Regions from separate parts of the Comamonas sediminis genome, predicted to be linked through region 2. Evidence: predicted binding sites of a transcription regulator. Region 2 holds the regulator's gene; the other holds the start of a gene.
What was found. The regulator LexA, encoded in region 2, represses DNA repair genes until DNA is damaged. The targets are predictions, from matches to a motif close to ACTGTATNNNNATACAGT.
Positions count from the first base shown of each region.

Region 1 (14,524 bases), on a different contig from region 2:
TGGCCCAGCGTGCCGGTGAACGGGGCCTGGCCCACGACATTGCCGGTCAGGCGCACGGCAGCGGCATCAAAGCCGGCCTGCAGGGTGATGCGGCTGCCTTCGGCCTCGGCACGCACAGGGGCCAGCGCGAAGTGCTCGCGCAGTACTTTGCGGCAGCCTTCGTGCACCACGCGGGCGGCGGCGCCAATTTCGGCATCGGTGTAGGGCGCCACGTCTTCCTGGATAAAGTCGACAAAGCGGGCCTCGCGCTGGAGCAGGCCCAGCAGCTGCAGTGCAGCGGTCTCGGTGGGCAGCTGCACGGTTTTTTCAACGAGCTTCTCGACCAGCTTTTCCACGGGCACTTCGACCCGCTTCTCTACCGTCTTCTCGACGATTTTCTCGACCGGCACTTCAATGCGGACTTCGACGATCTTCTCGACCGGGACTTCGACACGCACTTCCTGCGGTGGCACATCGGCTGCCAGGCGCTCACCGCCACGCACGCGCTGCACATCGGCCGCCAGGCGGCCATTGCCCAGAATGGCGAAGAAGCTGCCGATCGCAATGGCGATGCGGCTGAAAAAAGATGGGGGGGTGTTGTTCATGGAGGCACCAACAGACACCCGCCAGGGCGCTGCGGCGCTGCGCGGTCAGGGCCGGGGCAGCTGCGCAGCGCAGGCGGGTGGTTTTAAAAACGGGGTTTGCGGCAAGCGCAGGGCCTGGGCTCTACAGCCGGCGGCCAGCCCGCAAAACCGGGGATTTTACCGGCTGGCCCTATGCCCCCGCGCCATGCACCAGCAAGCGGTGGATAAGCATCCCGGAGGGCAATAGCGACGGGAACGGCTTAAAACTGGTAACTGACGTTGACGCCACTGGCCCAGTTGCGTCCCATGGCGCTTTCAAAATAGCGCTGGTTGCCGTCGTTGACGATGACCGAGCCGATGTAGTGCTTGTCAAACACATTGTTGACCCGCGCAAACGCGGCCAAGGTCCAGCGCGGGGCGATCTGTGCGCGGTAGCCGAGGCTCAGGGCCGTGGTGGCATAGCCGGGGGCGGCCTGGGTGTTGGCATCGTTGGCCTGCACATTGGAGCTGGCCTGCACGCCCATGCCGACCGTCCAGGCCGGCGCAAATTGCCAGTCGGCACCCAGGTAGGCGTTGTGGCGGGCCAGGCCGGGCAGGCGCTGGCCGGCGATGCCGCTGCCCGAATCCTCGCGGAAGCGCGCATCCAGCCAGGTATAGGCGGCGCGCAGTTGCCAGTCGCGCATGAGGTCCAGCTGGGCCGACAGCTCCAGGCCCTGGCGGCGGGTTTTGCCGGCATTGCGGTAGGTGGTGCGGCCGCCAGCGCTTTGGTCGGTCACGATCTCGTCACTGCTGTGCGACTGGAACAGTGCCGCGCTCCAGAGCCCGCGCAGCGCATCGCCACGCAGCTGCTGGCGGTAGCCCAGCTCCCACTGCGTGCTGCTGGTCGGCCGCAGATCGGTGTTCAGGCCCGAGCCGCTGTTGCGGTAAGACATCTCGGTGATGCTGGGCGTCTCAAAGCCGCGCCCTACGCTGGCGTAAATGGTTTGCTGCGGGCTGAGCTGGTAGGAGAGCGAGGCCACCGGCAGCAGCTTGCTGTGGCGGCTGCTGCCGCTGTCGTCGCCATTGCCGGGGGTGATGTAGTAGTCGTCCGAGCTGAAGCGCACGCGGCTGTAGCGCAGGCCGGTGTCCAGGCTCCAGCGGGGGGACAGCTGCCAGCGCGCCTGCACAAAGGGGTCGGTGCTGCTGACCTTGTTTTTCTCATCCCGGCGCAGCTGGCCGCGCACGCCCAAGGTGTTGCCGACAAAGTTCTCGTAGCCCTGGCGGTCTTCGGTCATCTGCTGCAGGTCGAGCCCCGCGCTCAGCTGCAGCGGCACGATGGTGTCGAACTCACCCACCCAGACCAGGCGGGCACCGGCATAGTCACGCGCCATGTCGATCACGCCGCCGGCGTGGCCCGGCGCCAGCTGCGGCGCTTTGGGGATGGACTGGTACTGCAGCATGCTGCGGTGGCCGTAGTAGGCCGACAGGCTCAGGCTTTGCCGGGCGTTGATGCGCAGGTCATAGGTGGCGCCCAGCTGCTGCTGCTCCAGCGATTTGCGCGTGTTGTACTGGTTGGCCACGCTGCTGGCCTGGCGCGGATCGGCCTGCCACTGCGCCATGGTCAGGCCCTGCGGGTCCTGCGCATCGCCCCGGGTGTGGTTGGCCACCAGGGTCAGCTTGTCGTCATGCGCCAGCGGAATCACCAGCTTGGCATTGAGCAGGTTGCGGTCGGCAGCGCTGTGCTCGCGGTAGCCATCGGTCATGAAGCGGCTGGTGCTCAGCACATAGCCCATGCCGCCATCGGTCTGGCCGCTGGCTTTCAGGCTGTAGCGCTGCTGGCCATCGCTGCCCACGCTCACGCCGGTTTCCAGCTTCAGGGGGCCTTGCGGGTCTTCGGTGTAAAAGCTCAGCACTCCCCCCGAGGCATTGCCGTACAGCGCCGAATACGGGCCGCGCAGCACCTCCACCCGCTCCAGGCTGGAGATATCGACATTCGAGGTCTGGCCCTGGCCATCGGGCATGGTGGCGGGTATGCCATCGACATACAGGCGCACGCCGCGCACACCAAAGGTGGAGCGCGCGCCATAGCCACGCACGCTCAGCTGCAGATCCTGGGCGTAGTTGTTGCGGTTGTTCAGGGTCAGGCCGGGCACGCTGCCCAGCGCTTCGGACAGGTTGACCTGCATCTGCCGATCCTGCAGCTCGCGGCCTTCCACCACATTGGCCGAGGCCGGCAGGCGCAGCAAATCGGCCGTGCCGACGGCCGAGCGCACCGACACGGTCGGCAACGTGGCTTCGGCAGCGGGTGCCTGCGTGGCTTCAGGGGTGGAAGGTGTTGCTGGTGCCGTTTGTGCAGCGGCGGACAAGGCGCACAGCAGCGCAGCGGCCCCGGCCACAGGGCGCAGGGGCGAGAAAGAAAAGGCGTGGATCGGCATAGAGGCCCGTATTTTCTTACAGCGCCTCAAGTGATGGGAAATTTGGTACAGAAACCCCTAACACCCTCTGAGACAAACGCTGCGCTACAGCTTTTGCGGCGCCCACCAGCCTGGCAGCAGCGCGCGCACCTGGGCGCGGTGAAAGCGGTCGTCGATCAACACCACCACGCCCCGGTCGTCCTCACTGCGAATCACCCGCCCGGCGGCCTGCACCACCTTGCGCAGCCCCGGGTAGAGGTAGGTGTAGTCATAGGCCTTGGCGGCGCCAAAGCGCTGGGCCATGGCCTGCTGCATATGCGTGTTGATGGGGTTGATCTGGGGCAGACCCAGGGTGGCGATAAAGGCGCCAATCAGCCGGTTGCCCGGCAAGTCCACCCCTTCTGAAAACGCCCCGCCCAGCACCGCCAGGCCAATGCCCTGCCCGGCCTCGTCAAAGCGCGCCAAAAAGGCGGCGCGCCCGGCATCGTCCATCGCCGAGGTCTGGCAAAACAGCGGCAGCTGCGGGTGCAGGCGCTGCATGCATTCGGCCGCGCGCTGCAGGTAATCAAAGCTGCTGAAAAAGCAGAGGTAGTTGCCCGGCTGGCGGGCAAACTGCGCCGCGACCAGCTCGGCAATAGGCGCCAGCGATTGCGCCCGGTCCTGGTAGCGGGTGGAGATATGCCCGGCAATCTGCACCTGCAGCTGCGCGGCCTGGAAGGGCGAGGGCACATCCACCCACTGCGTGGCGGGCGGCAGGCCCAACAGATCCTGGTAGAAGGCCTGCGGCCCCAGGGTGCCGGAGAACAGCACCGTGGCGCAGGCGGCGGTATGGCGCGCGGCCAGATGCGGCGCGGGCACGACATTGCGGATGCAAAGCGTGGACATCGGCCCCCGCCGGCCGGACGCAGCGCTGCTCCACAAACTGGTATCAAACAGCGCATGCGGCCCCAGCTGCTCGGCCAGGTTCAGCCAGGACAGCGCTTCCAGGTAAAAGCCCAGTACCGCATCGCCGGGCAGCATGGGGCTGTCGCCCTGGGCCTGGGCAATGGCGGCCACGGCGCGCTGCACGGCGCCCAGCAGGCCGGGCGGCAGTTCGGGGTAGACCTGGTAGTCCTGCCCGCCCTCTTGCTGGGCCTTGTTCAGCGCAGTCCATTGGCGGTTCAAGGCATCCAGCGATTTTTTGACCGGGCCGGTAGCCGCCTTGCGCGCCGCAGCCAGCGTGTGCTGCGGCAGCTCGGCCGTGTACATGCGGCGGGCGCGTTCGAGCAGGTTGTGGGCCTCGTCCACCAGCACGCCCACCTTCCACTGGTGGGCCTGGGTCAGCGCATACAGCATCGCGGCGCTGTCGTAAAAGTAGTGGTAGTCGCCGACGACCACATCGCTCCAGCGCGCCAGCTCCTGGGTCAGGTAATAGGGGCAGACCTGGTGCTGCAGCGCCAGGCTGCGCACCTTGTCGGGCGTCAGCATCGGCTCCTGCGCCAGGGCCTGCGCGCGGGCGGCGGGCAGGCGGTCGTAAAAGCCCCGGGCCAGCGGGCAGGAATCGCCATGGCAGGCCTTGTCCGGGTGCTCGCAGCTTTTGTCGCGCGCCTGCAAATCGACCACGCGCAGCGGCACCGCGCCCGTCTGGCCCTGCAGCGCTGTCTGCAACAAGCCCAGCGCATGCAAGGCCAGCCGGTGGCCGGTGGTCTTGGCGGTCAGAAAAAACAGCTTGTCCAGCCCCTGCTCCGCACTGGCCTTGAGCATGGGGAAGATCGTGGCCACGGTCTTGCCAATGCCGGTGGGTGCCTGCGCCATCAAACAGCTGCCGCCGCCCGCCTGCAAGCCTGCCTGCGCGGTGCGGTACACCGCCACCGACAGCGCCCGCTGCCCGCTGCGGAACTGCGCAAACGGAAAGCGCAGCGCCGTGAGCGCCGCATCGCGCGCGCTGCGGTGCGCTGCCTCGCTGCGCGCCCAGTCCAAAAACAGGCGGCACTGCTGCTCAAAAAACGCCTGCAGCTCGGCGGCGCTGTAGGGCTCGGCCAGCACGGTCTCTTGCTGCGTGCCAACGTTGAAGTAGACCAGCGCCACCTTCAGGCTGGGCAGGCCCCGCTCCAGGCACAGCAAATGGCCGTAGACCTTGGCCTGCGCCCAGTGCAAGGCGCGGTGGTTGTCGCGCACGCTGTCGATCTGGCCCCGGTAGGTTTTGATTTCTTCCAGCTGACCCAGGCCTGGGTCAAAGCCATCGGCACGGCCGCGCACCTGCAGGTCTTCAAAGCTGCCTGCCAGGCGCAGTTCCGCCTCATAGCCCGCACCCCGGCGGGCACGCACCAGGCCATGGCCTTCTATGCCTTCCAGCGCCGATGGCGCGGGCGTAAAGCGCAAATCCAGGTCGCCCGCGCGGGCAGTGAACTCGCACAAGGCGCGCACCGCCACGGTGTAGCTCATGCGCCCGCCTCGCGCCACTGCACATGGCAGACGCCCACGGGTATGCCATGGGCGGCGCAGTACTCCAGCCAGCGGATCTGGTTGTCCTGCAGCTTGTCGCCCGGGCCTTTGACTTCCACCAGCTGGTAGCGCCGCTCCGCCGGCCAGAACCGCACCAGGTCGGGAAAGCCCGTGCGGTTGGCCTGCAGATTGCCGAGCAGGCGCTGGAACAACAGCTTGAGGTGGGCCGCCGGTATGCAGGCCAGCGCATGCGCCAGCAGTGCCTCGGTCAACGTGCCCCAAAACACAAAGGGCGACTGCAGGCCGGCCTTGTCGGCAAAGCGCTGGCGGATCACATCGGCATAGCTGCCGTCATCGAGCATGGCCAGGCAAGCGCCAAACAGCGCCGCACGCCGCGCGACAAAATCGGGCGCATACACATCGGCCGGCCCCGCCTGAAACGGATGAAAAAACGCCCCCGGCAAAGGCGCAAAAATCGCCGGCCAGCACAGCAGCCCAAACAGCGAGTTGACCAGCGCGTTCTCGACATAAAACACCGGCGCATCGTCGCGGTGCCAGTGGTCGCGCAACGCGTATTCCACCGGCATCAGGCGCAGGCCTTCGGGGGCCTCGGTGGCGTCCAGCGCTTCGCCAGCGCGCAAGGCGGCTTCCAGGGCAGCCGCATCGCTCAGCGCATCCATCGCCGCCCCACCCTGCGCCATGCGTGGCATGCGCAGCACCCGGTCCAGCGCCACATCCTCGCGCAGCTGTGCCACCTCGGGTTTGAGCGCGCGGCGGCTGGCGCTGCGCTGGCCCAGGTGGCGGCGCAGGCGCGGCAGCATGCGGGCCAGGCGCTGGCTTTCTTCATCGCTCTCGGGCTGCTGCGCGGCGGCGCTGGCCAGGGCCAGGGCTTCGTCAAAACGCTCCATGCGCTCCAGCACGCGCATGCGGCGGTGGCGCGCGCCCGGGTAGGGGCTGGCGGCATAGGCCTGCTCGGCCAGTGCCCAGCTTTGGCTGCGCTCGCAGGCCTGGCCCAGGCGCAGCAGCACCTTGGCATGGCGCTGCTGCAGCCAGGGGTTGGCGCTTCGCCAGTCGGCCATCGCATCCATCAAGGCCTGGCGGTCTTCGGCCTCATCCACCGCCTGGCGCCACTGCTGCAGCTGGCGGTAGCCCTGCACATCGGCACGGGTCTGAAACGCGCGCGACTGCGCATCAAAGGCCACCGTCTCGTACTTGAAGATGCCCAGGTCGGCCAGTACAAACTCTGACCAGTCCTGGTGCAGATTGCCAAAGAACATCAGGCGCAGGCCCTCGGCCAGCTCAGCGATGGTGACGCGCCAGGCGGCATGCTCGGCCTGGGGGTGCCAGCGGTGGTAAGGCTGCAGCAGCTCTTCGGCTGCTTGCTCGGTACTTGGGTCTGACGGCTGCGCCCATTGCGCAAGCTGGGCCAGCATGTCTGCCTTGCGCAGTGATCGCGCCAAGCCGGCGTGGGCAAAGATCTGCAGCAGCTCGGGCTTGGTGTGCAGCGCAAACAGCTCGGCCAGGGCCATGTCGGCATCGGCATCGATCCATCCCAGCGCCAGCAAGGGCTGCGCGGCGGCATGCACATCGGGGATCTCGTCGTACACCAGCTTGTCCGCGCGGAACCAGGGCCCGCGCCGCATCAGCATGCGCACCATCAGCGCCTGCGACTGCATCGGGGCTTGCGCAAAGTCCGCCAGAAACTGCTGCTCCTGCGCATCCAGCACATCGCCATAGCGCTGCCCCAACCACTGCAGCGCGCGCTCGAAGTTGTGCAGGTAGTAGTAGCGATGGGGGGCCAGCATGGGGATGGACACGACGGTTGTTAGTGATAGCTTATCTGTATTTTTATACAGCTATTTTAACTTTGCAGCCATCTCCCCTTCTGGCCGTGTGGCTCGCTCAACCGATAGCGCTATTCCACTGCTAACTGGCAGGCCATACACAAATGAGTTTGCGAATAGAAACGATTCTCATTTATTATGGTTTCATTTGATGCTGCCTTGATGCCGAGCAAAGTGTTTTCCGTTGATTCCGTGGAGGCGAGCCCACCGTGCCAAACCCAGACAGTGACATCCATCCGTTGGTGCAGGAGCACGGTGTGATGCTGCGCCACTATGCTGCACTGCAAGCGCGCTGCACGGCCCAGGTCGATGCCCTGCGTGCTGAAGTGAAGGCGCTGCGCGCCCAGGTCACCCGGCTGCGGGCCCAGGTCATCATGCGCGACAGCGCCCTCATCTGGGAGCGCGAAGACCGGCTGCGCCACCTGTCGGCCATCGCCAACCGCGCGGCCGTCACCGCCGTGCGCCGCTGTGTGGACCCGGCCGCGACGATGGAAGTGGCCGCCGTGCCCCAGCCGCCACCCGATGCCTATCTGCAGGAGCTGGGCCAGCATGCCGCCAACCTGGTGATCTGCCAGACCGGCTGCATCAGCCACGGCGGCTACTGGCGCGACCACGACCAGTGCAAGCGCCTGGGCACCACCTGCCTGCTGGAAGACCCCCAGGCCTTTGTCCCCACAGAAACCGCCAAGGCATCGCACGCCTGGGTGATGACGGCGGCCAGCGGGCCCGCCAAGGAGCAGCGATGAGTTCACGTTTTCCGTCCTCCGTATCGGGCCCGCTGCTGCTGCGCGAATGGGAACGCCTGACCCAGACCGGCGTGGAAGCCAGCCGCGACAACCGCCCCGAGCAAGCTTTGGCCTGGCATGAGCATGCGCTGCGCGTGGCGCACCAGCTGTTCCACGATGCACCGGCCGGCGTCTGCGCCGATGACCGTCTGGCCGCCTTTGTGGTCGCGCACCTGAACCTGGCCGACTGCTTCAACACCTTGAGCCAGCCGGTATCGGCCGGCGAGTGCATCCACTGCGCGCACCACCAGCTGCTGGCCTTGACGCGCGACGACCATGCCAGCGCCGATCTGCGATCGGCCGCCTGCAAGCACCTGCACCACACCTTTGCCGCCTTGAACGAGCACCACAACCGCTGCGCCGCCCGCGAGCGCGAGGATGCGATGGAGCGGCAGGCCCACAGCGTTTCCATGCCTTCGGGCAACCCGCCGCCGGGCACGCTGCTGCACTGACAGCCGCCGCACCGGCATTGACCCACTGCTCTCCACCCAACGACTGACACACGATATGCCCTATACCCTCCCCAAGCTGGCCTATGCCTACGATGCCCTGGAGCCCAATATTGACGCCCAGACGATGGAGATCCACTACAGCAAGCACCACCAGACCTATGTGAACAACCTCAATGCGGCGGTTGAAGGCACCGAGTTCGCCAACCTGCCCATCGAAGCGCTGGTGGCCCAGGTGGAATCGCTGCCCGAGAAGCTGCGCTTGCCCGTGCGCAACAACGGCGGCGGCCACGCCAACCACAGCCTGTTCTGGGAAGTGATGTCGCCCAGCGGCGGCGGCCTGCCCCAAGGCGATGTGGCCAAGGCCATCGATGCGGATCTGGGTGGCTTCGACGCATTCAAGGATGCCTTCACCAAGGCGGCACTGAGCCGTTTTGGCAGCGGCTGGGCCTGGCTGACGGTGACACCTGAAGGCAAGCTGGCGGTGGAGAGCAGCGCCAACCAGGATTCGCCACTGATGAAGGGCATTGGCTCGGGCAACACCCCGATCCTGGGCCTGGATGTGTGGGAGCACGCTTACTACCTGAAGTACCAAAACCGCCGCCCTGAATACATTGCCGTTTTCTACAATGTGGTGGACTGGGGCACCGTTGCCCGCAAGTACGCCGCAGCGCTGGGCCAATAAGTTATTTCCCCCACTGAGCACGCGAGCACGCACATGACCCCAGGCCACCAACCGATGGAAATGGACAACCAGCCCGATCCGCGCGATGACGCATCGCGCAGCACCGCCAGCGCTGCGCCGAAACCGGCGCTCAAGCTGCGAACGCGTATCGGTCTGCTGATCTGTGGTTTGGGGGTATTTGCACTCGGCGCGCTCATCTGGGATGGCCTTAAAAACGAGCCATCGGTGCGCAACGCACTGCTGGGCGGCTGCATGGCCGCGCTGGCCACTGCGCTGGGCACTTTACCGGTGCTGCTGGCCCAACGCCCGTCTGAACGCACACGGGACACCCTGTTTGGATTTGGCGCCGGCGTGATGCTGGCCGCCTGCGCGTTCTCGCTGGTCATCCCCGCGCTGGATGCTGCACGCGCCTCGAATATCTTTGGCGGCAGCGCCTGGGCTGCTGGCGGTGTCGTCGGCACCTCCATCCTGCTGGGCGGCATGGCCCTGTTGGTGATGGACCGCCTGCTGCCCCACGAACATTTCATCAAAGGCCGCGAAGGTGCCAGCGCCCAGCAGCTGCGCCGTACCTGGCTCTTTGTATTCGCGATCATCCTGCACAATCTCCCCGAAGGCCTGGCCATTGGCGTGGGCTACGCCGGCAATGAAGGCATGCGCGCCAATGCGCTCGCTATCGGCATCTCCATCCAGGATGTCCCCGAAGGCTTTGTCGTTGCCGCCGCGCTGCTGGCCGTCGGCTACAGCCGGGGCTTCTCCGTCCTGCTGGGCATCGCCTCCGGCCTGGTCGAACCCCTGGGCGCCGTTGCCGGCGCCGCCATCATCGGCAGCTCCGCCCTGCTCCTCCCCTGGGGCCTGGGCTTCGCCGCCGGCGCCATGCTCTTCGTCATCAGCCACGAAATCATCCCGGAATCGCACCGCAAGGGGCATGAATTTTTTGCGACTACGGGGTTGATGGTGGGGTTTGTTTTGATGATGGTGTTGGATACGGCGTTGGGGTGAGGGGTGAGGGGTGAGGGGTGAGGGGTGAGGGGTGAGGGGTGAGGGGTGAGGTAAACGGACGTGTTGGGATGCACGCGGGTCCTGCACGTGGTGTATTAGCAGGCCTAACAGACTGGTATCGACGGCTGCTTTACACTGCGACGCTGCTGCTCATGGCTGCCTCGAGACCTATTGGCCACTGCCAGCTAGAATTCAATCGCGCATCGAAGTCGGAGGCTTCCTCACGAAGGGCTTGAGGTAAGCAGACGGCAATAACTTGACTAATAAAAGTCCAATATCGCAACGCCTGAGCACGCGCGACCGATCCGAAGCCGTTGGCCAACGTTATTCCAAAGCTGCCGCCTATTCACTACCCCATGGCTTGCAGTGCAAACCGCGTTGTCTGAGTGTCCAGTGCGTATGTCCTAGTTAGCTATGGTTTGCTGGATTGCTGCTTATTGGATTGAATTGAAATTTAGATATGTGCTTTTGAACAGCGCATTGACCTCAAGCTCTAGCGGCAAACGACTCCCTGGAGGAACTAATGTCCAGAACACGCCGCATGCTACAGTTTTCCCCGCAGGTTTTGCGAGATACATTACGTTAGGTTTCTTAATGAACATTCCAGAGCATGATCACGATGCGATCGTTCGCAGGGCTATTGAGCTTTTGGGCGGCAAGCAGAAGTTCTTCGCGGAGGCTGATCGTGAGCTTGCAGATACCAATGGCCGATGGAAACAGAATGTCGAAATCATAGGTCGTATCTTGCGAGCACACCTGTTTGTTGAGCATTACATCGGTGAATATCTTGCCAAAGCAAATCCTCGCTTGGGAGCACTTGGTGAGGCCAAGGTCTCATTCGCTCAGAAGGTTGCTTTGCTTGATGCATCTAACAACGAAATTGCGCTCATACTGCCGGGGATCAAGCGCCTAAACAAAATTCGCAATCGGTTGGCTCACAATCTTGATGCTCAGGTGACTGAGGAGGATGCTACGGTTTTCTTGAGCAGTAACCGTTTTGCCGCACTACGCGTTGCAAGAAGCTCGGAACAGGTGCAGACAGGGGAACCGATCGAGATTCTCGAGGACTTCTCGAAACACGTTGCAATGGCGCTCAACTATGAGTTCTCGCCGATGTCGCAGGCGATCGCTCAAGCAATCCAGGAGGTACATCTTGGTCGCGGCATCACCTAATTGTTCGATCAAGATGAACTGCCCAAGACTGCCAGCTAACCTTACCAGTTATGCAACATAGAACGCTGCACTTCATTAGTCCAAACTTTACATACGATAAGCTTGAACCGCCATTCTTCAAAGACATTGTGGATGTCTTTGAAGATCGAATGCTTCATTGGCTAATCCTGCCTGCAAAAGAGCTTCTGAAGACTTGCCATGGTGAGGTCGCAGCGATTGCACTGGCAACTTCATATATGGAGGCCATTGAGATTTATTTGTCAGGACTCGACAGCAAGGGGAGATCGCGCGAGTTTTTTGTTCGCGGTTTCAAGGCAGTTTTCGCTAGAAATACCGGACCAGATTTCATGCATGATGCACTCGCATCCGCTCTATACGAGCTCATGCGGTGTGGTTTCGCACATGAAGGAATATTTCGGGATGGGATCTACTTCAGCAAAACACGCCCAGAAGCATTCCTTATCACTTGGCCGAAGAAAGCTGGAGAGTTGGATCCCAAAGGAAAACTGCAATCTGCAGTAATAAATCCACAGAGATTCGTAGACGGAATTGAAGCCCACTTTGACAGTTACATCCGTGATTTACGCCGGATGCCAAGGTCCCCGTTGCATGAACGCTTCAAAGCTGCTGTCGATCTCAAGTGGCACATCGGTGGCCGTGAACGAATCATCGAATTGACCGAAGATGAGTTTTACCGTGGTGCATGATAAGCGTGCATCCGCCCGCGTTTGGCGGCGTTGAGCGTACGCTTTGTCTGAAGTGCACCGGCTGCTCTTGACTGTGAATTCAACCGATATCGGGTCTTGCTGGCCTGTTCCATATCTCATAGCCACCGAGAATCGAGAACTCTGCTCAGATCTTTCAGCGACCTCATTGAGCAGAGCCGCCATCTCCACTTTTTAGAAGTAGGAGTAGGTCGACACCTGCTACCGCCCAATCAATCCATCTTGCTCCACACGTCGCTCCCGCACGCAGGCCTCCACAACCAAGCAGGCATTTGCATGCTCCTTTTAGCTTCGGCTTCTCGTCTTCTTGCTAGCTGCGAATAGGTTGCTATCCCGTCTTTCGAGGTATTCCGCCACGACCTCCAACGGTGCCACTCCAAGCGCCTCAGCGAACTCCACCAATTCCACCGCATCAATGCGCCGCTCGCCGCGTTCGCACTTGGACACAAACGTCTGCGTATTGCCAAGTCGCTGTGCCAGCTCCACTTGCGACACGCCCATGCGCTTACGCGTGGAAGTGAGAACGGAAAGTAAGAGCTGGTAGTTGGGATTGTGGCTGGAGCGATACATGGTGCGTAAACGACGAAGCCCTCAGCCCAGTTGGTGAGGATGAACACCGATATCAGACACCACGATAAACATGCACAACTTCCAACTTACTATTAAGAAGAAAAGTTGAATCGCCTCCTGGCTGCGCTGGGATTAAATTATATGCAACTACGAATCCGCATCCATCTCGCATTATATCAACATTGACCTTATCCTCCGATATTTCCGTAGACAGCCCACGACTTTTATTATATTTATTTAAAATATCCAATGCCATATGCCTATCTAGCTTTACAGGATCACATGAATCAACGCACTGCTGAGTTATTACACATCCAAGCATAGTCAAAGAAATTAAACAAACAATCAGAATCTTAATCATGCAACCCTCACAAAAAATTATATTCAAAACCCCAATTTTCAACTCTTAATTTATAAAATTAAATTAACACACTCAGCGATACGCTCCTTAGCTAACGCTCAACCACATTCAAAAACAATTAAATATTCACCATCATTTCAGATTAATTAGAAATTTAGTGAGAAATTCAACACATGGTTGAAATCCATCATTGAGCGCCAACTCCATGGGAGTTAGGCCAGCAAAATTCTGAATATTTAAATCAGCACCTGCCAATACCAAAATTTCCACCACTAAAGTTTGACGACTCAATACTGCATCATGCAGTGGTGTAGCACCCTCATGATCAGATTTGTTAATACCGGCTCCGGCCGTGAGTAAGAGCGCAACGCCATGATGATCACCCAGGACGGCCATCCAATGCAATGGTGTCTTCCCATCTGCCGCTTTTGAGTTAACACTTACCTCATATTCCTCATCAAACCCCGCATAGTCTTTAAAATCAGAAAAAACTTCATCTAATGACACCATATTATTTTCCTCACCCTACTAAAAATAGGAATCTGATAATGTCATTATCTTCAACAAGGAAAGCCTACCCATCGAATCACATGCATTTAATTTTCACCAGTATTCTGAGCGATTAGCAACTTAGATATTAACTTTTGCCAGTCGTGGTAATTTAAAAAGTATCACTTCACACAGTTATGACTTCCATTTTCTAGATCTAAAAATCTCATGTTTTTGCGATCAAGCAAACATCAGAAACTTTAGAACTTCACCTAAGAAATTCCGGGCATAAAAAACATCAGCATGTTCCCACCTATTCTAAGGATTCAAGCACAAAAGTTATATTACCTACACACTCAAAATAACCACCTATGAGTTGCAGGGAAATTTTTTTCCCTGCAAAAGACTCCACAATTCGACCATCCTGAATGGTTGAACTCAAAGAGTTTATGTATACCTCATCAAATTCCCCAGCCAGAATTATCTTCTTCATATTTTTGATGGTGAAAATAACTCTATTCTTCTTGGAGGAATTAATATTTTCATAAACTATCAGTGAAAAGACACATTTAGCTGAGCCTTCAATACTTAGCTTCTCAAAAATTCCATCATGAAAGAATAAATCATCAATATTCACATATGCCTTATCACTACCCAATGATCTATACCACAAGTTAATCAATAAAATTGAATTCTCAACAAGCTACAGAATGACCCACTACTTTGCATCATAGTCAGATCTAGTAAAAATCTTGTGCTTTAGCAACTCAAATGCCGTAAGGCCATACTCATTTTGCTTGTTGCCATCGGCTCCTGCGGTTAACAGATAACATGCCAAATCATATTTCTCAAAGGAAATAGCTGTATGCAAAGGCGTATCTCCCCACTCCCCAGGCTGGTTGACATTTACCCCCACCTCAATTAGGTGCTTAATGATCTCTGCATTGCCATAAATGATGGCATAGTCAATCATATTCCCACCCATACTATCAACGGAAAATTCGTCTACAGCCGCTCTGCCAAACCATGGCTCTTCTTGCATCGTATTGAAGAACTCCGCCAAT
Region 1 is NZ_JBGBDC010000003.1:386,078-400,601, reverse strand. It holds gene AB7A72_RS09460 (DUF2760 domain-containing protein) at 1-584, opposite strand, end outside; gene AB7A72_RS09455 (TonB-dependent receptor family protein) at 824-2,977, opposite strand; gene AB7A72_RS09450 (ATP-dependent DNA helicase) at 3,062-5,380, opposite strand; gene AB7A72_RS09445 (VRR-NUC domain-containing protein) at 5,377-7,185, opposite strand; gene AB7A72_RS09440 (hypothetical protein) at 7,434-7,970, shown strand; gene AB7A72_RS09435 (hypothetical protein) at 7,967-8,461, shown strand; gene AB7A72_RS09430 (superoxide dismutase) at 8,517-9,143, shown strand; gene AB7A72_RS09425 (ZIP family metal transporter) at 9,204-10,142, shown strand; gene AB7A72_RS09420 (hypothetical protein) at 10,611-11,315, shown strand; gene AB7A72_RS09415 (hypothetical protein) at 11,366-12,022, shown strand; gene AB7A72_RS09410 (helix-turn-helix domain-containing protein) at 12,326-12,610, opposite strand; gene AB7A72_RS09405 (hypothetical protein) at 12,663-12,971, opposite strand; gene AB7A72_RS09400 (ankyrin repeat domain-containing protein) at 13,104-13,481, opposite strand; gene AB7A72_RS09395 (hypothetical protein) at 13,774-14,097, opposite strand; gene AB7A72_RS09390 (ankyrin repeat domain-containing protein) at 14,179-14,524, opposite strand, start outside.
Region 1: AB7A72_RS09445 (VRR-NUC domain-containing protein) is a predicted target of LexA. The motif match lies at 7,220-7,237, and genes of this name have one in related genera.

Region 2 (14,524 bases):
TGCGCAGGCGGTGGGTGACCAGCCGGTTCCAGACCTTGCGCGGAAAGGCATCGATCGCCGGCAGCCCCAGCTGCAGCGGCCGGGGCTGCAGGCCATCGTAGTCGACGATGTGGGTGGCCGGTGGCTGGGCAATGGCTTGCGGCGCCATTGCGGACGCGGCGCGGGGCAGGCCCGGTGATATGACCGTGCCCGCTGCCCCGCGAACCTGGAAATAGCCTTCATCGGCCAGGATGCGGTAGGCCAGATCGACGGTGCCGCGCGACAGGTTCAGCTCGGCCGCCAACGCCCGCGACGCCGGCACCCGGTCGCCCGCGCGCAGATGGCCTTGCGCAATGGCGGTCTTGAAGCGCTGGCAGATCTGCAGGTACATGGGCAGCTGCAGGCTGCGGTCTACCTGCAGCTGCAGCGCGTTTACGGGGAGGGTGGGGTCGGGCATCCAGGTATTCCTATCTTGGCCTAGTCATTTTTGCATTTCTTGGCTCTTTTGGCTTGGCCAAGACCATCGCATACTGGCTGCCAGCAACGGAATTCACCGACGCAACCCTGGATGGAGATAGATATGCAAACCCGACTCGACTTCTACACCGCTGACCCCGCCATCATGAAAGCGCTGCTGGGCGTGGAAAACCAGATTGCCAAAGGCAGCCTGGACATTCTGCTCAAGGAACTGGTGCGCCTGCGCGCCTCGCAGATCAATGGCTGTGCCTTCTGCCTGGACATGCATGTGACCGATGCGATGAAGGCCGGTGAATCCAGCCGTCGTCTGGCCACTGTCGCCGCCTGGCGTGAGACCCCGTTCTTCAGCGACCGTGAGCGCGCTGCGCTGGCGTGGACCGAGGCACTGACCCTTGTAGCGCACGACCATGTGCCCGATGCCGCCTGGGAAGCCGTGCGCCCCCACTTCAGCGATGCCGAGCTGATGGAGCTGACCGCTGTGATCACATCGATCAACAGCTGGAACCGCTTTGCGATTGCCTTCCGCAAGATGCCCGTTTAACGGGCAAGCCCCCGGTGTGGTGCAACGCGGCTTATGAAAGTCCTGGTGCTGGGCGGCTGCAACCCGCTGGGCAAGCGCGTGGTCGGCAATCTGAGGCAGCTGGGTTACCCGGTGCTCGCCGATGCGGGCCCCCAACTGCCGGCTGCGCTGCATGGTGCCGAGGTGCTGATCGATGTGCGCGAGCCGCCTGAGGTGCATACGGCCGATGCGCTGGAGGGCTGGGCGCGCGCATGCCGGCAGCTGAATGCCGCCATCGCTGCTGCAGCGGTTGCGCACCATATTGCGCTGTCGGCCTTGGGTGTGCAGCGATTGCAAGGCAGCGGCTACTACCAGGCGATCGCGTTGCGGGAACAGCTGGTCCTGGCAGGCAACACCCCCTGTACCGTGCTGCGTGCAGCACCCTTGTACGAAAGCCTGGCGCAGCTGGCGCACGACAGCGTAGCCGATACGGTGCTGGCGATACCGGTGGCCCCGGTGCAGCCGGTGGCGGCAGAGGATTTGGCGATGCTGGTGGCCGATGCCGCGCTGGCGCAGCCCTTGGCGGGCTGCATGGACGTGGCCGGCCCGCAGAAGATGGCGATGGCCGAGTGGGTGCAGCAATACCTGCGCTTGCAAGGCGATCCTCGCATGGTGCTGGGCGATGCCGATGTGCCTTACCGGGGCGCGCTGCTGGACGATGGCTGCCTGGTTCCGGTGGGGCCAGCACGCCTGGGCCGAACCACGCTCGCCGCCTGGGTGTGCAAATCCCGGGCGATGTGATGCCGTAGAACTGTGCGGATGCTGCCCACCTTGGCCTGACTACTCAAACGATTGGACAAACGATGACCCGTACCTTGCTCTTGAACTGTGGCCCACACGGCCAGGCCAGCCACGCCTACCAACTGGCAACCGACATGCTGGCAGAGCTGGGCCTTGCGCAGCAGCCGTTGTTTGAGCGCGACTTGGTCGCGACACCGATACCGCCGATCAGCCGCGACTATGCGCTGGCGATCACCTCGAACGCGAGCGCAGACGCACCCGCGCTGGCCTGGTCGGAAACGCTGATCAAAGAGCTGGAAGACAGCGATCTGCTGATGATTCTGACCCCCATGCACAACTTTGCGGTGCCGGCCACGCTCAAGCTCTGGCTGGACCAGGTGATCCGTATCCACCGCAGCTTTGCGTCGACGCCGGAAGGCAAGATCGGCCTGATGAAGGACCGGCCCACCTTGGTGTTGGTCAGTTCAGGCGGCTTCCATGCAGGTCCAAAAGCGCGTCAGGAGGACTTTCTGACGCCTTATTTGCGTTATGCGCTGGCCTCCATCGGCATCCGCAATGTGCATTTTGTGTTGCTGCAAGGTCTGGTGTTGGGGCCCGATGCGGTGGCTGCTGCAGTGGATGGCGCGAGGGATGCCCTGCGCGAGCAGCTGGCGCCTTTCAAACAGCTGGCGCTGGAGGCTGCTGCGGCCGCACGCTGAGCGAAAGATAGAAAAGAAGAAGCCACTGGCAGTGCGGCGGCAGCCACGGCTTAGTGGCCATGAGCAGCGGGCAGCGGGCTGAAGGCAGAGCGCTGAAGGTGCCGGTTTGGCGCGTGCCCGGCATGGCGGTAACGCCCGGTACGTTCAGCGTCTGCGTCAACCCAGCGTAGCGATTCCGCTGCTGTCCACCCCTCGTGACAGCAGGCATGCAGCTGCCAGCAGGCTGGCTACAACGCACCGGCCCGGATTGGCACTGGCTTAGACCGCGTGCAGATGCTCCAGCCGCTCCAGGCGTTCAAGCTCGGCACAGATATCGGCCATGCTGCCCGACATGGCCCAGCGCATGCCCTTTTGGCGGTGCAGGCTGGCCGGTTGCGCCCAGTACATCTTGACGGGGGCATCGTTGGCGGCCTGGGCGCTGCAGCGCTGTACCGACAAGAACGGGCGGGTGTGAGACGGTGCACCGACCGAGAGGCGGCGGCGCGCTGCGGGTTTGCGCGGCAGGCGAATGCGGTCGATGGGGCGCTGTGCGGGTGTCTCTTCAGCAGGGCCGTCCACGCCAGGCGGAATGCTGGGGCCATCGAGCAGGCTCAGTTGCTGCACGGCACCACGCTGCGCAGCGGCGCTGGAGGCGGCGGCAAAGCAATGCACCTGGGCCGCAAGCTGGCCATCGTTGGCGGCGCCATGGCCTGGACGGCGGCGGCTGCTGCGCACGATGGCACGTTGGATGGACTGGAACCAGGGCAGGCCAGCGACGAGGGAAAAGGGCGCAAGCGCACGCAATGCATCTGCTACGAGCATGGGAGACTCCTTGGTGTACGGATGACAGCAGGATTGCGCAAGGCGAGCGCATTCCCCAGGGTTGTGGGCCGGGTGCCCACAACGCCCGCTACCTGGGGTTGCGCAGAAAGGGAGGGGCCGACAGGGCCGCTTGACTTAGTTCAGCATCGTGTTGCGAATCAACCCGACGGCAATGCCTTCGATCTCGAAGGGCTCGCCCGGCTGCACGACGATGGGCAGGTAATCCGGGTTTTCGGCCAGCAGCTCGATGCCATCCTTGGTGCGCTGCAGGCGCTTGACGGTGACGTCATCGCCCAGACGCGCGACGATGATCTGGCCATTGCGGGCCTCGCGGGTGGCTTTGACGGCCAGCAGATCGCCATCGATGATGCCGACATCGCGCATCGACATGCCGCGTACCTTCAGCAGGTAATCGGGCTGCTGCTGGAACAGGCCACCTTCAACGGTATAGGTCTGATCGACATGCTCTTGCGCCAGGATGGGCGAGCCCGCTGACACGCGGCCAATCAGCGGCAGGGCCAGCTGGGCGAGCTCTTGCACCACGCGGCCCAGGCCGGCGGTGGCGTTGGACACGCCTGCCAGCGGCGACGAAAAGCGCGTGCCGCGTGCGGCATTGATGGAGCGCACGGTATCACTTTGCAGGCGAATCCCCCGGGAGGTACCGCTGACCAGCTCGATCACACCCTTGCGTGCCAGCGCCTTGAGGTGGTCTTCTGCCGAATTGGCCGATTTGAAGCCCAGCTTGCTGGCGATTTCGGCGCGCGTTGGCGGGGCGCCGGTGCGCGAGATGGCCGTCTGGATCAGGTCCAGAATTTCTTGTTGGCGCGCGGTGAGTTTGGGATGGTCTCGCATAAGATCTCCGTGTGATCTGTGGTGCCGGGTGGCAGCCAAGCTGCCGTGCACTCCAACACCTGTATATCAATCCAGTACCTGTATTTTTAACCAGTTTTTTGCAGGAGGCAAGCTTTGCAGCCAAAAATTTTGATCATCGGCACCGGCGGCACCATTGCCGGCATGGCCGATGATGCCGAGAATCCCGGCCAGTACCGTGCGGCGCAGCTGTCGGTCGCGGCCCTGCTGGCGGGGGTGAGCGGTATCGAGACCGCCGCGGCGGGCCCGCTGGATGCAATGCAGATCGCGCAAATTGATAGCAAGGACATGAGCGACGAGGTCTGGCATGCGCTGCTCCAGGCTTGCGATGCAGCGATGCGCGACGAGGCGGTACGCGGTGTTGTTATCACCCACGGAACGGATACCTTGGAGGAAACTGCCTGGTTTCTGCATTGCGTTTTAGGGCGCCTGGCCAAGCCGGTGGTGCTGACCTGTGCGATGCGCCCGGCCAATGCCTTGATGCCCGATGGCCCGCAGAATCTCAAGGATGCCGTGGCCGCCGCTGCGGCGCTGGATGCGGACGGCCATCCGCTGTTGCGCGAGGTGGTCGCGGTGACCGGCGGGGGCGAGCTGCACAGCGCGCGCTGGCTGCAAAAGGTGCACCCGCACCGCTTGCTGGCCTTTTCATCGGGCGAGCAGGGGCCGCTGGGCTGGGTGGATGGCACGAACGTGCGCCTGCGCCAGGGCTATGCACCGCAGGCAGCAGATACGGAGGGCGGCTATACCGGCAGCGCCTGGCTGGCGGCCTTGCCCGCGCCGGCCAGTACGCCCTGGCCGTGGGTGGAGATCGTCACCAGCCATGCAGGCCTGCGCCTGGGGCTGTTGGAGGCGCTGCAGGCCCAGGGTGTGGAGGGCTTGGTGGTGGCGACCACCGGCAATGGCACGGTGCATGAGGCGCTGCTGGATGCGATGGCGCGCGCACGCCAGCACGGTTTGCCGGTGTGGCGCAGCAGCCGCTGCAGCGATGGCGTGATCAGCGATGCGGTATTGCCCGGGATGGCCGATCTGGACAAAGACCTGGCCGTGGCCTTGACGCCCTACAAATGCCGGGTCAGCCTGCAGCTGGCGCTGGTGCAGGCCCGATCCAAAATCTAAGTACGGGCATGGGAGCCAACGGCAGATACCGGTTTATTTACCGATAAATAGACGGGCATAAAAAAGCCACTGTCGCACGACAGTGGCTTGGTAGATGAGGCAGAGTTGCTTATCAGGCCTGCAGGGCAGCAATCGCGCGCTGCGTGATTTCTTCGACCGAGCCCATGCCGCTGATCGCGCGGTACTTGGGGGCGGCGGCCGGGTCTTGTGCAGCCCAGCTGCTGTAGTAGTCGACCAAGGGGCGGGTCTGGCTGCTGTAAACGTCCAGGCGCTTCTTGACGGTTTCTTCCTTGTCGTCTTCGCGCTGCACCAGGGGCTCGCCAGTCACATCGTCCAGGCCTTCGGTCTTGGGCGGATTGAACTTGACATGGTAGGTACGGCCCGATGCGGGATGGCTGCGGCGGCCGCTCATGCGCTCGATGATGGCTTCAAACGGCACATCGATTTCCAGCACGTAATCGAGCTTGACGCCAGCGGCCTTCATCGCGTCGGCCTGCGGGATCGTGCGGGGGAAACCGTCAAACAGGAAGCCATTGGCGCAATCGGCCTGGGCGATACGTTCCTTGACCAGGTTGATGATCAGATCGTCACTGACCAGCTGACCGGCATCCATCACGGCCTTGGCCTGCAGGCCCAGCGGCGTGCCCGCCTTGACCGCTGCGCGCAGCATGTCGCCGGTGGAAATCTGGGGAATACCGTATTTTTGGCAGATGAAGGCAGCTTGCGTACCTTTGCCGGCGCCGGGTGCTCCCAAAAGAATTAATTTCATGGCGGTCCTTGGAGAATAAAAAACTTGCACGGCAAAAGCGGGCACTGAAGCCCGCTTTTACGCAAAAAAACTGGGCTTGAGCATATCACGCATCAGGGGATTGTCAGCGAACTGGGCACCAATACCGTGTCTCGGCTGCGCAAGACAGGCATGCTGCGCCTTTTTGCTTACGGTGTGCTTGCAGTCGGGGCGGTGGTAGTGCATGGCTGGCACGCGGGTTACATCACCGCGCCGAGCAGCTGTCGTACACGCACCAGGTCCTCGGGGGTGTCCACGCCGGAGCCGGGGATCTGCCGCGTCACATGCACGGCGATGCGGTAGCCATGCCAGATTGCGCGCAGCTGCTCCAGCATCTCGATCTGCTCGGTAGGCGCCTGGCTGAGCGTGGGGAAGGTATGCAAAAACTGGGCGCGGTAGCTGTAGATACCCATATGGTGCAGCGGCGCAAAGCCGGGCGTGCCGGTGGTGCCGGGGTTCTTCCACCAAGCCATATTGACAAAATCACGGCCCCACGGGATGGGCGCGCGGCTGAAATAGCTGGCCATGCCTTGGGCATCGAGGACCACCTTGACCACATTCGGGCTGAGCAGCGACTCCAGATCGGCCATCGGATGGGCGACGGTGCCCATGCTGGCCTCGGGCCGCTCGCTGAGCAGGGCGGCGACCGCATCGATCAGCGCTGGCGCGATCAAGGGCTCGTCCCCTTGCACGTTGACCACGATGTCGTCGCCGGCGAGCTTCAGCAAGCTGCAGGCCTCGGCCAGGCGGTCGCTGCCGCTGGGGTGGCTGGGCGAGGTCATCACCGCTTGGACACCATGCTTTTTGCAGGCATCGATGATGCGCTTGTCATCGGCAGCCACCACCACGCGCTGGGCGGCGCTCTCCAGCGCGCGCTTGGCCACGCGCACCACCATCGGCAGACCGGCGATGTCCACCAGCGGCTTGTTGGGCAGGCGCGAGGACGCCATGCGCGAAGGAATCAGGACGGTGAACGGCGCGGGTGCGGATGCCATGGTGCGAAAGAAAGAAGAGTGGAGCCGGCTGGAATTGTAGCGAGCCCGCATGGCGGGCCGGGCGCAGGCGATCTGGGTGGGTTGCGGCTGCGGCGGCAGGGTGCCAGGGCTCAGGGCGCCGGTTTGACCGGTGTAGGGGCTTCGTTGCTGCCGAACAGAATCGCCTCGATGGGGCGCAGTTTCTTCGCGTCGATCACCTCGCGCAGCTTGGGCAGGATGGCGACCAGACCGTCATAGCCCTGGGCTTTTTCCAGCTGCAGTTGCAGACGGAAGCCCTTGAGGCCCAGGCCGCTGACCAACTGGCTGGCCGCTGCATAGGCCTTGATATAGCGTTCGCTGTGGTTGTTGATGCCAGCGGCTGCATGGCTGGCGGCAACCGGTGCGGCAGCGGCAGCCGGCGGTGGCGTGGGTGCGGGTCCAGCCAGGCTGTCGATGATGTCGCTGGGGTTGGACGGCGGCTGGCCCGCATCACCGGGGCGCAGCAGTTCCAGCAGGCCATGCTGCAGCAGCTGTTTGATGTCCTCCAGCACCTGCATCTGTCCGCCTGCAGAAGGCGACAGCGCTATCACCTGCTCAATGCTCTTGTGTCCATCGAACATGATGAAGGCCGGACGCATGCGGTGGGGCAAGACAGGATCCCGGGCGCGCAGCGCCTCCATGCCTTTGTCGGTTTTCTTGAGGATGAGGGTATGCATGGCAATTTGCTGAATGGGGCGGATGCAGTCCGACAGGCAGACTCTGCAGGCCTGTGCTGCGGGGTCTCCAAGGCGGATGCCTAAAAATTCAGCAAATTGTGTCTGTTTTTTACAAAGCGGCTATTGGGGTTTGCCTGTGCGGCCCAGGATTCGGCGCGGAATGGGGCCGCAATGTCATTGATGTTTAATCTGCGGCAGACAAGGCGTCAATTTCCTCATCACTGAGGGTTCGCGCTTCGTTCTCCAGCATGATCGGTATGCCATCGCGCACAGGGTAGGCCAGGCGTGCGCTGCGCGAGACCAATTCCTGGCGTTCACGGTCATAGCGCAAAGGGCCTTTGGTGACAGGGCACACCAGCAGTTCAAGCAGTTTCGGGTCCATAGCGGCAATCAGTCTTTCTTTACAGGGGGCGATGCGGTCTGGCATGGGCGCAGCAGGGCATCGACATGCTGGCCAAAGGCGGGGTCGATGGTGACCTCCAGAGGAACGGCCAGCGCATGCGGGGCAATGCACCAGAGCTTGTGCGCATCCTTTTCGGTGCACAGCAGCACGGGGGCATCCGGTGCGTCTATTGTAGGGGCGCTGTCCGCCACCAACCCCAGGCTGGCCAGCCATGCCGGGTCGTCCAGCGGCGCATGGTCGGGCAGCGCATCGCTGCGTACCAGCTGCAGGCCCTGGGCTTGCAGCATCGCAAAAAATTCCTGCGGATAGGCAATGGCTGCCAGTGCATGCACCGGGCGGCCACGCAAATCGGCCAGACGATGGCGACGGCCATCCTGCCCCACGGCATGGCAGGCCAGGCTGCGCTGCAGCGGCCAGGCCGCAGCGCCGGAGGCCGCCAGATGCGGGGGCGGCGGGCCGGCGTAGAGCGCAACGTCCAGCCTCCTGGGCCAGGGTTCGCGCAGCGGCCCGGCCGGCAGCTGCCAGCCATTGCCCACGCCTTGGGCGTTGAAGACGGCAATCTCCACATCGCGGGCCAGTGCCAGGTGCTGCAGGCCATCGTCGCAGACCAGTACATCCACCTCAGGGTGGGCCTGCAAGGCGGCCTGGGCGGCCGTAGCGCGCAGTGCAGCCACATACACCGGTACGCCGCTGCGCTGGGCGATCAGCAGAGGCTCGTCGCCGACCTGGCGCGGGTTGCTGCCCGGGAGGACGGCAATGGCGTTGGGATCGTCGCGGGTGTCGCGCCCATAGCCGCGCGAGATGACGGCGGGCCGCCAGCCCTGGGCTTGCAAGGCCTGCACCAGGTGCAGGGTGACGGGCGTCTTGCCGGCGCCACCGGCAATCACATTGCCCACCACCACCACCGGCACCGGCGCGCGGTAGGCCTTGCAAAGGCCGCTGCGGTAGAGGGTGCGGCGCAGCGCGCCCAACGCGGCATAGCACCACGACAGCGGCAGCAGCGCAATGGCCAGCGGGCCTTTGCGCTGCCATGCGTCGGTGATGCGTGCCGAGCCAGGGCGCGTGGCAGCTGAGGGCGCGGGATGGGGAGGGGGCTGGACGGTCATGCAGGCTGCATGCTAGCACTGCCCAGGCGCGGGGCCTGGGCTTTACTGTGCGGCCGTCTGGGTGGCGAAGGTGATCTGTTGCAGGCCGACGCGGCGTGCTGCTTCCATCACCGAGACCACCGACTGGTGCGGTGCCAGCGCATCGGCGCTGATGATGATCACGCTGTCCTTGCCGGCGGTGGCGGCATTGCGCAGCGCCTCGGCCATGTCGGCGACCGTCTTGCCTTCCAGCGCCACCTTGCCGACGGCGTAGCGCCCGTCGGCCGCCACGGAGACAATGATTTCCTTGGGCCGGTCGCGCAGCTGCTCGGCATTGGCGGTGGGCAAGGTCAGCTGCAGCTCGGTGAATTTGCTGTAGGTGGTCGAGAGCATCAGGAAGATGAGGACGACCAGCAGCACATCAATGAACGGGATCAGGTTGATCTCGGGCTCTGTCGTGGTGCGGGGGCGAAAGTTCATGCTGGCTCCTGCCCGGCGGTCAGCTGCGGCGCAGCTTGTTCAGGTGGCGCAGGAACTGCTCGGCGGACAGCTCCAGTGTCAGCAGATAGCCATCGACACGGCTGCGGAAGTAGCGCCAGAAGATCAGCGCAGGGATGGCCACCATCAGACCGAAGGCGGTGTTGTACAGCGCGATCGAGATGCCGTGGGCGAGCATGCTGGGGTTGTTGCCGCCACCGCTTTGCGAGCCGAAGATCTCGATCATGCCGATCACGGTGCCCAGCAGGCCCAACAGGGGCGCAGCCGATGCAATGGTGGCCAGCGCGGTGAGGTATTTCTCGAGCTTTTGGGCTTCCCGGCGGCCGGTGCTCTCCAACGTGGCGCGCAGATCGGCTTCAGAGATGCGGGGCTCCAGGGTGATGGTACGCAGGCCGCTGGCCAGCACCTCACCCAGCGAGGAGTTCTGGCCGAGCTGGTTCACGACTTCGGCGCTGGGCACACCATGGGCGGATACGGAAATGGCCTCCTGGAGCAGGTTGGCCGGTGCAACTTTGGCCGCTTTCAGGGCCACGAAGCGCTCAACGATCAATGCCAGGGCCAGGATGGAGCAGGCAATCAAGGGCCAGATCGGCCAGCCTGCTGCTTGGATGATGGAAAACAAGATTCTCTCTCCGCTCTTTCTTTTTTCAGCGGCCATTATGGCCCAAGGCCACTGCCGGTCCGCCTAAAATCGGGCCAGGCGCTGCGTCCAACCCACAGTGCCCGGATGCCGGAATGGCCGAGTCATCCACAAAAAATGTGGATAACTTTGTGGGTAATGTGTCATCAGCCGGAAAAATGGCCCAATTTACGGGGTTTTTCTTAGATTGCTTAAAAAATAAGCTGATAAAAATATTGAAAAATCAAAAGCTTGTACGTAGGTTCAATATTTTGTGCTACAGAGTATGACGTATGCATGACGCTGTCACAGAGCTGCCTTCTTGTGGACTACTGCCCGTCAGAGGTGTGGGAAAAGGCGATTTTGGGGCGCTGCCAAGGCGTCTATGTCGTTGCTGTGACGGGAAAAAATGCCTCGGTCAATGGTTGTCTTGGCAGCTAATTGGCAGCCCGCTCGATAGCTGAAAGGCGGCATCCGATCGAGAAGGGCCGGCCCGCTGCACCCGTGGCGGACCGCCCAGCCGCTACCATGTGTGCTGCATACCCGCTGCGCCGCGGTGCAACCCAGACCTACCCATCGTTATTTCCGCCGAGCCGGGCCTGCCGCCCAGCCGGCCACTTTCATGGACACCACACATTACCCGCCCAGCTCCGCTGCCAACGCCGCCCCCAGCCCCCGTATCTGGGATGTGGGCGCGCTGTGCCGAGCGGTGGCTGACACCTTGGCTGCGCGCTTCAACCCGGTGGAGGTGCGTGGGGAGCTCAGTGGATTTTCGCGGGCGGCCAGCGGCCACTGCTACTTCAACCTCAAGGACGCCAATGGCCAAGTGCGCTGTGCGATGTTTCGCCGCGCCGCGCAGGCACTGGACTTCAATCCCCGCGATGGCGAGCTGGTCGAGGTGGTGGGCAAGCTGGGGGTCTATGAGCAGCGCGGCGATCTGCAGCTGATTGTCGAAGGCATGCGCCGGGCCGGGCAGGGGGCCTTGTTCGAGCAGTTCCTGCGCCTCAAGGCGCAACTCGAGTCCGAAGGCCTGTTTGACAGCGAGCGCAAGCGGCAGCTGCCGCTGATGCCGCGCGGCATCGGTATCGTTACCTCGCTGGGCGCGGCGGCGCTGCATGATGTGGTGACCGCGTTGCGCCGCCGCGTGCCGCAGCTGCCGGTGGTGCTGGTTCCTGCTTTGGTGCAGGGCGCGCAGGCTGCGCCGTCGATGGTGGCGGCGCTGCACAAGCTCTACCGCCTGGCGGAAGCCCAGATCGCCTACGACGCCCGCCTGAGCATTGACGCGCCGGCCGTCGCCATCGACACCATCTTGCTGGTGCGCGGTGGTGGCTCGCTGGAGGACCTCTGGGCCTTTAACGATGAGCAGCTGGCCCGCACGGTGGTGCAGAGCCCCGTGCCACTGGTGAGCGGCGTGGGGCATGAGACCGACTTCACGATCGCCGATTTCTGCGCTGACCTGCGCGCGCCCACACCAACGGCCGCTGCCGAGCTGGTCTGCCAGCCGCGCGATGTGTGGCTGGGTGCGCTGCAACTGGCGGAGCAGCGCCTGGCCGATGGCGTCGAGCGCCACCTGGACCGCCAGCAGCAGCGCCTGGACATGGCAGCGCGCCAGATTGGCAGGCCTTCGTCACTGGTGCACGGCCAGCAGCAGATGCTCGACCGCCTGGGCCGCCGCCTGCACGGCGCTGCCCAAGCCCAGTTGCATGGGCAGGACAAGCGGGTGCAGCATCTGGCCAGCGTGTTTCCGGCAGCAGCCTCGCGCCATCTGGAGCGCAGCGAGCAGCGCCTGGCGCAGCTGCATGCGCGGCTGGAGCTGCTCAACCCGCGCCAGGTGCTGTCTCGGGGCTATGCCTTGCTGACCGACATGCAAGGCCAGGTGGTGAGCTCGGTAACGCAGGCGACACCGGGCAAGGCCATGCATGCCGAGCTGGCCGATGGCAGCGTGGACGTGGTGGCGACGCAGCGCTTGTTGGTCTAAGCCGGGTCTGGCGCTTCTCGGTGGAGGCGGCGGCTGCCTTGCAACGCGGCCCGAGCCGATTGGCGGTGGATTCTGACGCCGTGGGGCCTGGCTCGCATGCTATCGTCGTCATAGTAATCTGGCTGAACCCGTATTCATGAACGGGTCGATTTTCCTTTTTACAATCGACCACTGCGACTCCCGCCGGGCGTATGGCCTGACAGCACTGCCCGGGACGGCTTTGCAACCTATACCAACCACGAGGAAACCACGATGGAACGCACTCTGCCACCACTGCCCTACCCGATTGATGCGCTGGCCCCTGCTTACAGCCAGGAAACGCTGGAATACCACCACGGCAAGCACCACAAGGCCTACGTGGACAAGCTCAATGAACTGCAAAAGGGCACCGAGTTCGAGAACCTGGAACTGGAAGCCGTGATCAAGAAGGCCACCGGTGGTATCTACAACCAGGCTGCCCAAATCTGGAACCACACCTTCTTCTGGAACTGCATGACCCCCGGCGGCGGCGCTGAGCCCAGCGGCGCGCTGGCCGATGCCATCAACAAGAAGTGGGGCAGCTACGCCGAGTTCAAGAAGGCCTTCCAGGCGTCGGCCGTGGGCAACTTCGGTTCGGGCTGGACCTGGCTGGTCAAGAAGCCTGATGGCTCGGTGGACATCGTCAACACCGGCGCCGCTGGCACCCCGCTGACCACCGACGACAAGGCACTGCTGACCGTCGACGTGTGGGAGCACGCGTACTACATCGACTACCGCAATGCCCGCCCCAAGTTTGTCGAAACCTTCTTCGACAAGCTGGTGAACTGGAAGTTTGCTGAAAGCAATTTCGCCTGATAGCGGTTGCCCGGCCTGGTTGCCGGGCATAGACGATCAGACAAAGGCCGGAGGGTGCGCTGCACCGCATCCGGCCTTTTGCATTTGGGGGAGGGCAGCGCAACCTCGCCAAGCTGTCACCTGCAGGCAACACTTGCCTCTGGCAAAGCCCCTGATTTGCGCCAGTTTGCCGGGGCGCTTAGATGGATGATTGATAATCAGTCTCATTTGCTTCTTGGCTGGTTGTCTGTATGTTTTTTGCTTCCCGTTTTGCGCTCCACCCGGTGGCTGGCGCAGTTGCTCTGCTGGTGTCTTTTGCTGGCGCCCCCGCTTTGGCCCAAACCCAGGAGGGCGCTGCTGACACAGACCCCGCCACCGCCGCAGCGGCCCCAACTGCCAGCGGAGATACTGTCTTGCCGACGGTGACGGTCAACGCCAGTGCCGATGCCTCGGCGCAGGGCCTGTCCAAGGCCTATGCCGGCGGCCAGGTGGCGCGCGGCGGGCGTGTCGGCATTCTGGGCACCGAAGACATCATGAACACGCCGTTCTCGACGACGGCTTACACCCAGGATCTGATCCGCGACCAGCAAGCCCGCAGCGTGGGCGATGTGCTGCAAAACGATGCCTCCGTGCGTGTCTCGCGCGGTTTTGGCAACTTCCAGGAATCGTATTTTGTGCGCGGCTTTGTGCTGGGCTCGGACAGCATTGCCTACAACGGTCTCTACGGCCTGCTGCCACGCCAGTACGTGTCGGCCGAGCTGTTCGAGCGCGTGGAGCTGCTGCGCGGTGCCAGCGGCTTCTTGAATGGCGCCTCGCCCGCCGGTGACAGCATTGGCGGCGCCTTGAACCTGCTGCCCAAGCGTGCGTCGAACGAGCCGCTGACGCGGGTCAGCGTGGGCGGATCCAGCGGCGCGCAAGGCTATGCCGCGGCCGACATCAGCCGCCGCTTTGGCCCCGACCAGGCCACCGGCCTGCGCCTTAACGTGGCCAAGCGCAAGGGCGACACACCGATCGACGACGAAGGCGTCGATCTGAGCGTGGTGTCCCTGGGTATGGACTGGCGCTCCAGCAATCTGCGCCTGTCGGCCGACGTGGGCTACCAAAGCCACAAGCTGACCACGCCACGCCCCAATGTGACCCTGGGCGCCGCGGTGACCCAGGTGCCCAGCGCTCCTGACAACAGCCGCAACTTTGCCCAGCCCTGGACCTATTCGAACGAGCGCGACAGCTTTGGCTCGGTGCGCGCCGAGTACGACATCAACAGCCGTCTCACAGCCTGGGTGGCCGGCGGTGCACGCTTTGGTCGCGAACGCAATTCGCTCGCCAGCCTGACCTTGAACAACGGCAGCACCGGCAGCGGCACCCAAGGGCGCTTTGACAATACCCGCGCCGATGACATCTTCACCGGCG
Region 2 is NZ_JBGBDC010000011.1:138,626-153,149, forward strand. It holds gene pdxR (MocR-like pyridoxine biosynthesis transcription factor PdxR) at 1-436, opposite strand, end outside; gene AB7A72_RS22160 (carboxymuconolactone decarboxylase family protein) at 560-997, shown strand; gene AB7A72_RS22165 (SDR family oxidoreductase) at 1,031-1,756, shown strand; gene AB7A72_RS22170 (FMN-dependent NADH-azoreductase) at 1,819-2,454, shown strand; gene AB7A72_RS22175 (hypothetical protein) at 2,713-3,255, opposite strand; gene lexA (transcriptional repressor LexA) at 3,391-4,107, opposite strand; gene AB7A72_RS22185 (asparaginase) at 4,222-5,241, shown strand; gene adk (adenylate kinase) at 5,354-6,010, opposite strand; gene kdsB (3-deoxy-manno-octulosonate cytidylyltransferase) at 6,229-7,023, opposite strand; gene AB7A72_RS22200 (hypothetical protein) at 7,134-7,718, opposite strand; gene AB7A72_RS22205 (Trm112 family protein) at 7,903-8,100, opposite strand; gene lpxK (tetraacyldisaccharide 4'-kinase) at 8,109-9,227, opposite strand; gene AB7A72_RS22215 (ExbD/TolR family protein) at 9,270-9,686, opposite strand; gene AB7A72_RS22220 (MotA/TolQ/ExbB proton channel family protein) at 9,706-10,326, opposite strand; gene xseA (exodeoxyribonuclease VII large subunit) at 10,946-12,301, shown strand; gene AB7A72_RS22230 (superoxide dismutase) at 12,554-13,135, shown strand; gene AB7A72_RS22235 (TonB-dependent receptor) at 13,366-14,524, shown strand, end outside.